2 regions of the Roseomonas haemaphysalidis genome follow, and region 2 is predicted to be linked to the other one. Evidence: riboswitches for the same ligand, from Rfam matches in the RefSeq annotation. Region 2 holds a riboswitch; the other holds the start of a gene.
The links. A riboswitch is a leader RNA that binds a small molecule or an ion and turns the genes downstream of it on or off. The one in region 2 is predicted to bind glycine.
Positions count from the first base shown of each region.

Region 1 (4,398 bases), 1.1 Mb from region 2:
GGCCGCGCGGCGGTGCCAGTGCGGGTGGGCCGGGCGCTCCTTGTGCTCGCCCACGCAGGTGTCCACCAGCACGGTCAGCCCCGGCAGCCGCAGCAGCAGCGCCTGCATGCCCAGCAGCAGGTCGCCACGCGCGAAGTCCATGTGGTCGGGCTCCAGCAGCGCCCGGTGGGGCAGCAGCTCGCCGAGGTCGCGCCCCGGCATGATGCGCGCGGCCGGCAGGGGAAAGACATCCATGTCGAGCACGAGGTCGACGCGGACGTCGCCAAGGGTGAAGTGCATGTGGCCGTCTCCTTGCCCGGAGGAGTGAAGCATGGAAGCGGGTGGGAAAGAATCCCCCCGCTATTCGGCGCGGATGCCGTTGGCCCGGATCACCTCGCCCCAGCGCTGCGTTTCCGAGCGCACCTGCTCCGCCATGCGGGCGGTGCCGCCGCCCAGCGGCACCACGCCGGCGCCCTGCATCCGCTCCCGCACCTCGGGCCGCCGCAGGGCCTCGTCGAAGGCGGCGTTCAGCGCCTCGGCCACCGCCGGCGGCGTGCGCGGCGGCGCCAGAAAGCCGAACCAGCTGTCGATCACCACGCCGGGCGCGCCGGCCTCGGCGAAGGTCGGCAGGTCGGGCAGCTCCGGCAGGCGCCCGGCCGCCAGGGTGGCGACCGGCTGCACCGCGCCCGCGCGGATCTGCGGCAGGATGGACGGCAGGTTGTCGAAGAACACGTCCACCGTGCCGGCGACGAGGTCCGTGATGGCGGGGCCGCTGCCGCGATACGGCACATGCACCCAGTCCAGCCCGAAGCGCGTGCGCAGCAGCTCCGGCCCCAGGTGGTTGGAGGCGCCGACGCCGGACGAGGCGAAGGTGACGGTACCAGGCTTGGCGCGCACCAGCGCGATCACCTCCGGCAGGGTGCGGGCGGGAAAGCCGCGGCGCGTGACCATGACGTTGCGCACCGCGCCGGTCAGGATCACGGGCACGAAGCCGTCCAGCTCGTAGCCCGGCTGCGCGTAGAGCGAGGGGTTGGCGCCGCAGGGGCCAAAGGCGCATTGCACCAGCACGGAGCCGTCCGCAGCGCCGCGCTGCGCCTCGCCCATGCCGATGTTGCCGTTGGCGCCGGCGCGGTTGTCCACCACGGCGCCGCGCGGCAGCCGGGTCGAGACGGCCTCCGCCAGCAGGCGCGCCACGATGTCGCCGGTGCCGCCCGGGGGCGAGGGGACGATGATGCGCAGCGGCCGGTCCGGCAGCTGCGCCCGGGCGGGCGGCGGGAAGGCGAGCAGGCAAAGGCCGAGCATGGCCAGGATGTGTCGCATGGAACGCGGCTTTCCTGTAATTTCCCGGGGCCGGCGGTCCGCTTGGCGCGGCTTCCGCCAGGCCCCGTCGGCAGCCTAAAGCCATGCCGCGCCGGGCGACAGCGGCGGCGGCCGGACGCGGATTCCCGTTGACGCCCGGCAGGGGAAAGGTGGATGCTTCTCCTTGTCCATGCACGGCATGCGGGAGAGCGCGGTTCCGGCCGCCGCCGACGGAGCAACCCCCCGGGAAACTCTCAGGCACCAGGGACCGCATGCCGGGGACGATCTGGAGAGAGGCGCCTCGCGCGCCCACCGAAGGGGATGCCGGCGGCAGCGCCGGTCACGCTCTCAGGTAACAGGACAGATGGGGGCGGAACGGCACGGGCCGTGCCGCAAACCCTTGCCTGGAGCCCGTCATGAGCACGGTCGCCATCATCGGAGCCGGCATCACCGGCGTCACCACCGCCTATGCGCTGCTGGAGCGCGGGCATTCCGTCATCGTGCTGGACCGCCACCGCTACGCCGCGATGGAAACCTCCTTCGCCAACGGCGGCCAGCTTTCGGCCAGCAACGCCGAGGTGTGGAACAGCGTGTCCACCATCGCCAAGGGCATGAAGTGGATGCTGCGGCGGGACGCGCCGCTGCTGCTGAACCCGCGCCCCGGGCTGCACAAATACGGCTGGCTGGGCGAGTTCGTCGGCCGCATCCCGCAGTACCGCGACAACACCATCGCCACCACGCGGCTGGCCATCGCGGCGCGGGCGCAGCTGTTCGGCATCGCCGAGCGCGAGAACATCGACTTCGACCTGCGCCGGCGCGGCATTCTGCACGTCTACCGCGACAAGGCGGGCTTCGATGCCGCCGCCCGCGTCAACGGCCTGCTGCGCGAAGGCGGCCTCGACCGCGCGGCCGTGACGCCGGAGGAGATGCGCGGGATCGAGCCGGCGCTGGGCGGGCAGTGGCACGGCGGCTTCTTCACGCCGTCCGACTCCACGGGCGACATCCACAAGTTCACCCGCGGGCTGGCCGAGGCCTGCCAGCGCCGCGGCGCGCGCTTTCTGCTGGACGCCGAGGTGACGGGCATCGCCCACCAGCAGGGCGGGCTCCGCATCGACTGGCGCCCCGCCGGCGGCCCGCAGGGCGCGGGCGAGGTGCTGGCGGTGGACCAGGTGGTGATCTGCGCCGGCGTGGCCAGCCGCCGCTTCGCCGCCATGCTGGGGGACCGGGTCAACGTCTACCCGGTGAAGGGCTATTCCATCACGGTGCAGCTGGACGATGCTGGAAGCCGGCAGGCGGCGCCACAGGTCAGCCTGCTGGACGATGCCACCAAGATCGTCACCAGCCGCCTGGGCGAGGACCGCTTCCGCGTCGCCGGCACCGCCGAGTTCAACGGCGAAAACCGCGACATCCGCGCCGACCGGGTGAAGCCGCTGGTGGACTGGGTGCAGCAGTTGTTCCCCGGCGTGTCCACCGCGCGCGTGGTGCCCTGGGCCGGACTGCGCCCGATGACGCCCAACCTGATGCCGCGCGTCGGCGCCGGCAGCCGCCCGGGCGTGTTCTACAACACCGGGCACGGCCACCTGGGCTGGACGCTGTCGGCCGCCACCGCGCAGATGGCGGCGGATGCGGTGGATGCGGCGGCCGGCACCGGCCTGCGGGCCGCCGCCTAGCGGCCCCTGGGGGCCCCTGGGGGCCGCGCTGCCGCCTCAGTGCAGCGGCGCGGCCTTCAGGAAGCTTTGCCGGTCGCCGGACGTGACGCTGACCTCGAAGCGGTCGTCCTCGCGCTCCAGCGTCAGGGGAATGCTGGCGCCGGCATCGCCCACCGCCCAAAGGGCACGGAAAAAGGCGGCGATGTCGCTCACCGGCGTTTCGTCCACCGCCAGCACCACGTCGCCCTTGCGCAACCCGGCCCGCGCCGCCGGACCGCGCGGCGTGACGCCCACCAGCACCACCTGCCCTTCGTCCGAGCTGGCGGACACGCCCAGCCACGGGCGCGGCGGGCGGGCCGGGCGGCCCAGCGTCAGCATCTCGTCCAGGATGGGCGCCAGCAGGTCCACCGGCACGCTCATGTTCAGCACCCGCACGCGGCCATCGCCGGGGTCGTGACCCAGCTGGATGGAACCGATGCCCACCACCTCGCCCGCCGGGTTGAGCAGCGCGGCGCCACCCCACAGCGGGTGCGCCGGGGCGGTGTAGAGCGCCTCGTCCAGCACGTATTCCCAGTAGCCGGTGAATTCCTGGCGCGACACCACCCGCGCCGCCAGCGCCCCGGCGCGGCCGCCGGCGCCGGCGAACACCACCTGGGCGCCCACCGGCACCTCGGAGGAGCGGCCGAGCGGCAGCGCCGGGACGCCCAGCGAGCCCAGCGCCTGCACCAGCCCGAAGCCGGTCACCTGGTCGTAGCCCAGCACATGGCCGGCCACCACGCGGCCCGTGGCGGTGGTCAGCCAGATCTCCTGCGCCTCGGTCACCAGGTAGCCGATGGTCAGCAGCAGGCCGCTGTCACGGATCAGCACGGCATTGCCCAGCCGCTCCGTGCCCAGGGTGCCGGCGGTGAAGGCGTCCTCCGGCACCCTGGCATGCAGGGTCACGACGGCAGAGAGCGCCTGGTCCAGGTCGTAGGCATAGTCCTCGGGCCGCGGGCGCAGGGGCTCCGGAACCCGGTCCTCGTCGTCTGCTGCTGCCATGGCCTTGCCTCCTGTCCTGCCTGTCGTCGCGGTCGCAGCCGGGGTAACGCCCGGCGGCGGCCTCCGGTGGCACGCCGGCCGCTATCGGGCTTCCGGGACGGCCAGCGCCTCCGGCCGCGCCGGGCGGTCGCGCCGCGCCATGGCGCGGGCGACCACGTAGAAGACCGGCGTGAAGACCAGCCCGAAGCCGGTCACGCCCAGCATGCCGGCGAACACCGCGGTGCCGAGGCTTTGCCGCATCTCCGCCCCCGCGCCCGTCGCGATGGCCAGCGGCAGCACGCCCAGGATAAAGGCCAGCGAGGTCATCAGAATCGGCCGCAGCCGGGTGCGCGCCGCCGCTTCCGCCGCCTGCCAGCGGGTCATGCCCTCGCTTTCCGCGTGGCGGGCGAACTCGACGATCAGGATGGCGTTCTTGGCCGCCAGCCCGATCAGC
Region 1 is NZ_CP061177.1:580,267-584,664, forward strand. Features, by position in the region: gene IAI59_RS02635 (MBL fold metallo-hydrolase) at 1-279, opposite strand, end outside; gene IAI59_RS02640 (Bug family tripartite tricarboxylate transporter substrate binding protein) at 340-1,299, opposite strand; glycine riboswitch at 1,471-1,559, shown strand; glycine riboswitch at 1,563-1,644, shown strand; gene IAI59_RS02645 (D-amino acid dehydrogenase) at 1,695-2,948, shown strand; gene IAI59_RS02650 (S1C family serine protease) at 2,985-3,965, opposite strand; gene IAI59_RS02655 (efflux RND transporter permease subunit) at 4,047-4,398, opposite strand, start outside.
Region 1: linked by a shared signal. The riboswitch ahead of IAI59_RS02645 (D-amino acid dehydrogenase) and the one ahead of gcvT (glycine cleavage system aminomethyltransferase GcvT) in region 2 are both predicted to bind glycine.

Region 2 (4,398 bases):
GCTCAAGCGCCGGCTTCGGCTGCCAGCTGCGCGAAGCGGTCGGCGCTGACGGCCCCGGGCTGCACCTTCTTGTTGAACACGAAGGTGGGCGTGGAATTGACGTTGAACTGGCTTTGGCCGGCGGCGCGCATTTCCAGGATGCCCTTGGCCAGCGCCTGGTCGGCCACGGCGGCATCCACCTGCGCCCGCGTCATGCCCGCCAGCGCCGCGATCTTGGCGATCTCGGCGATGTTGTCGGCGCCGCGCGCGAAGGCCCAGCGGTCCTGGCTGGCCAGCAGCGCGCTGATGAAGCCCTCGTAGCGCTCGGCCGGCAGGCTGCGCGCCACCTGCGAGGCCGCCAGCGCCAGCTGGTCCAGCGGGAATTCCTTCCACACCATGCGGGCATTGCCGGTCGGGCCCATCAGCCGTTCCTTGATCTGCGGCCAGCTTTCCTTGTGAAAGGCGGCGCAATGCGGGCAGGTCAGGGAAAAGTATTCCTGCACCACGACCTTGGCGCCGGCCGGGCCGTAGCCGCGGTCGCCCAGCCGCGCATCGGCGTTGGTCGGCGAGGCGCCCTGGGCCAGGGCGGGCGCGGCGGCAAGCACCAGCGGCACGGTCAGCAGCGAACGGCGCGAAAGGGTCAAGGCGGCCTCCTCAGGTGGCTTGGAACAGCGATGTGCGGCGGCAGATAGGGTCGCGGCGGCCGCGCCGCCAGCCGTCAACCGGCGTTTCGGCGCCCCCGATAAACCCCCTGGCCCAATCTTGCCAGAGCCGCCCGCAACTCCGGGTCCTCCACGCCTTCCAGACGGGCGGCCAGCGCGTCCGGCAGCGCCACCGCCGCGGGCTTGGGTGGCGGTGGCCGGCGCGGCGGCAGCGCCGCCTGCACAAAGCGCAGCCGCTGCACCAGCGCCTGCCCCATGGCGGTGTTGATGCGCCCGATCAGCTGCGGTGCCAGGTGCTGCAGCTCCATCGCCACCGGGCCGGAGCAGGCCAGCGTCAGCGTGCCGCCGGAGACGCCGCGCGGCACCGTCTGCGCCGCCAGCACCGGCCCCGCGATCTGCGGCCAGTCGATGATCAGCTGCGCCGCCGCCGGGCTGCGCTTGCGGAACACCGGCCGGGTCAGCGCCGGCAGCAGCGCGCCCAGCGCGCGTGGCCCGCGGTCCGACCGCCATCCGGGGCCGCCATCGGGCGCCAGGGCCGGCTTTTGCGCGGTTTTCGCCGCCGGGGGGGTTGCGCCGCCGCCGTTCCGGTCCTTTTGCTGCATACGTGCTGCCCGCCGCCTCCCTGCTTCTCGAATGGTACGACCGCCACCGCCGCACCCTGCCCTGGCGGGAAGCGACGCGCGATCCATACCGTATATGGCTCTCCGAGGTCATGTTGCAGCAGACCACGGTCGCCGCCGTCGGCCCGCGCTGGCGCCGCTTCCTGGTTCGCTTCCCGGATGTCGAAACCCTCGCCGCCGCCCCCTGGGACGCGGTGGCCGAGGAATGGGCCGGGCTCGGCTACTACGCCCGCGCCCGCAACCTGCACGCCTGCGCCCAGGCCGTGGTGGCGCGCGGCGGCTTTCCCGACACGGAGGACGAGCTGCGGGCATTGCCCGGCATCGGCGCCTATACCGCCGCCGCCGTGGCCGCCATCGCCTTTGGCCGCCCCACCGTGCCGCTGGACGGCAATGTCGAGCGCGTCACCGCCCGGCTCGGCGCCATCGAGGCCCCGCTGCCCGGCGCCCGCCCGGCGCTGGCCGCCCTGGCCCGCCGCTGGATGGAGCAGGACGCCGCCCGCGCCCGGCCATCGGATTTCGTGCAGGCCCTGTTCGACCTCGGCGCCACCATTTGCACGCCGCGCAGCCCGGCCTGCGCCCTGTGCCCCTGGCGCTCGGACTGCGAGGGCTTCCGCACCGGCCTCGCCCCCAGCCTGCCGCGCAAGGCGGCCAAGAAGGCCCGCCCCTTGAAGCGCGGCGTGCACTTCCTGCTGCTGGACGGCACCGGCCGCCTGTTGCTGCGCCGCCGCCCGCCCACCGGCCTGCTGGGCGGCATGCTGGAATTGCCCGGCACCCCCTGGCGCGAAACCCCCTGGACCGACGCCGAGATCCCGCCCTTCGCCCCCCTGCCCGGCCTGGACTGGCGGGCGCTGGACGGCGAGGCGAAGCACGGCTTCACGCATTTCGAGCTGCACATGGCGCTGCGGGTCGCCACCGCGCCGCCCGGCGCCAACCTGCGCGACGGCGAGTGGATGACGCTGGCCGCCGCGCGGGCCGCGCTGCCGGGGACCATGCAGAAGCTGCTCGACTTGGCGGAGAGCGAGGGGGCGATGGGGTAAAGGCCGGGGGAAGGAATTCCCCCGGACCCCCATCCTTTTTCTGCTTGATGGCGCCGGGTTGGGCGGTCAGGCGGGCCCTCACCGTGGTTCTGACCGGCAAACAGGCAAAAGAAAGATGGGGGCTCGGGGGAATTCTTTTCCCCGACCTTCTGCACCGTTGCCTCGCGCCCGCTGCTCGGGCAGAGAGAACCCCACCCGCTGATCCCGCGCGGGAGAGCATGGCAGGCAAGGCGCCCTGCCGTCGCCGAAGGCGCAACCGGCCCCCGGAAACGCTCAGGCACCAGGAACCGCGTGGGGAAGGGGACTCTGGAAAGCCCGGCGCGCGAGCGCCGGCACCGACGGAGTAAGGCGCGAGGCTTTCGCGCTGAATCTCTCAGGTCATCGGACAGAGGGGGGCCACGAACCCGGACACGCCGCGCGCAGGCGCGGCGATGGAGGCTGCGTGGCCGATACGACTGAAACGCTTCTGGAAACCCCCCTCGCCTCCCTGCACCGGGAGCTGGGCGGCAAGATGGTGCCCTTCGCGGGCTATGCCATGCCCGTGCAGTACCCCGCCGGCATCATGGCCGAGCATCTGGCGACGCGCGCCGGTGCCGCGCTGTTCGACGTGTCCCACATGGGACAGGCCGAGCTGGTGGGCGAAGGCGCCGCCGCGGCGCTGGAGCGCCTGACGCCGGCCGACGTGCAGATCCTGAAGCCGGGCCGCCAGAAGTACGGGCTGCTGACCACGGAAGCCGGCGGCATCCTGGACGACTTCATGGTCGCCAATCTCGGCGACCGCCTGTTCCTGGTGGTCAACGCCAGCCGCAAGGCGGTGGACTACGCGGCGATCGAGGCGGCGCTGCCCTCCGGCGTGTCCCTGAAGCGCCTGCCGGACCGCGCGCTGGTGGCCTTCCAGGGCCCGGGCGCCGTGGCATCGCTGGCCACCATCGCGCCCGCCGTCGCCGGCATGCGCTTCATGGACGTGCTGGCGGTGGAGATCGCCGGCATCCCCACGCTGGTCAGCCGCAGTGGCTACACCGGCGAGGACGGCGTGGAGATCTCCGTGCCGGCGGAGGAGGCCGAAAGCCTCGCCCGCGCGCTGCTGGCCCTGCCGGGCGCCACGGCGGCCGGCCTCGGCGCGCGCGACTCGCTGCGCCTGGAAGCCGGGCTGTGCCTGTATGGCAACGATATCGACGAGACGACCAGCGCGGTGGAAGCCAATCTGGTGTGGACCATCGGCAAGCGCCGCCGCACCGAATGGAACTTCCCCGGCGCGGACCGCGTGCGCGAGGAGCTGGACAACGGCCCGAAGCGCCTGCGCGTCGGCATCCTGCCCGACGGCCGGCAGCCGGCACGCGGCCACACCCCCGTGCAGGTGGGCGGCGACGTGGTCGGCGAGATCACCAGCGGCGGCTTCGGCCCCAGCCTGAACGGCCCCTGCGCCATGGGCTACGTGGCGCGCGGGCATGCCGCCGACGGCACGGCGCTGGACCTGATGGTGCGCGGCAAGGCCTCGCCCGCCCGCGTCGCGGCCACCCCCTTCTTTCCCCACCGCTACATTCGCTGAGGAGCCCTGTCATGGCTGAAACCAAGTACACCAAGGACCACGAGTGGGTGCGGCTGGAAGGTGGCGTGGCCACCATCGGCATCACCGACCACGCGCAGACCGCGCTGGGCGACGTGGTGTTCGTGGAACTGCCCGAGGCCGGGCGTGAGGTCGCGGCCGAGGAGGCCGTGGCGGTGGTCGAAAGCGTCAAGGCGGCGTCCGACGTCTACGCGCCGATCGCCGGCAAGGTGGTCGCGGTGAACGATGCGCTGGTGGACAACCCCTCGCTGGCCAACTCGGCGCCCACCGCCGACGGCTGGTTCTTCAAGATCGAGGCGGCCGACCCCGCCGCCGTGGAGGCCCTGATGAGCGAATCCGACTACGCCGCCTTCGTGGACAGCCTCTGATGACCTCGGCCCTCGACGCGCTGAGCGCGCTGGAAGACCACGGCGCCTTCGCCGCCCGGCATATCGGCCCGTCGGGGGCCGAGATCGCCGCCATGCTGAAGGTGGTGGGCGTCGACAGCCTGGACGCGCTGGCCGACCGCACCGTGCCGGCCGACATCCGCGGCC
Region 2 is NZ_CP061177.1:1,645,777-1,650,174, reverse strand. Features, by position in the region: gene IAI59_RS07590 (DsbA family protein) at 3-623, opposite strand; gene IAI59_RS07585 (DUF721 domain-containing protein) at 698-1,243, opposite strand; gene IAI59_RS07580 (A/G-specific adenine glycosylase) at 1,249-2,298, shown strand; glycine riboswitch at 2,498-2,598, shown strand; glycine riboswitch at 2,603-2,689, shown strand; gene gcvT (glycine cleavage system aminomethyltransferase GcvT) at 2,741-3,847, shown strand; gene gcvH (glycine cleavage system protein GcvH) at 3,859-4,233, shown strand; gene gcvP (aminomethyl-transferring glycine dehydrogenase) at 4,233-4,398, shown strand, end outside.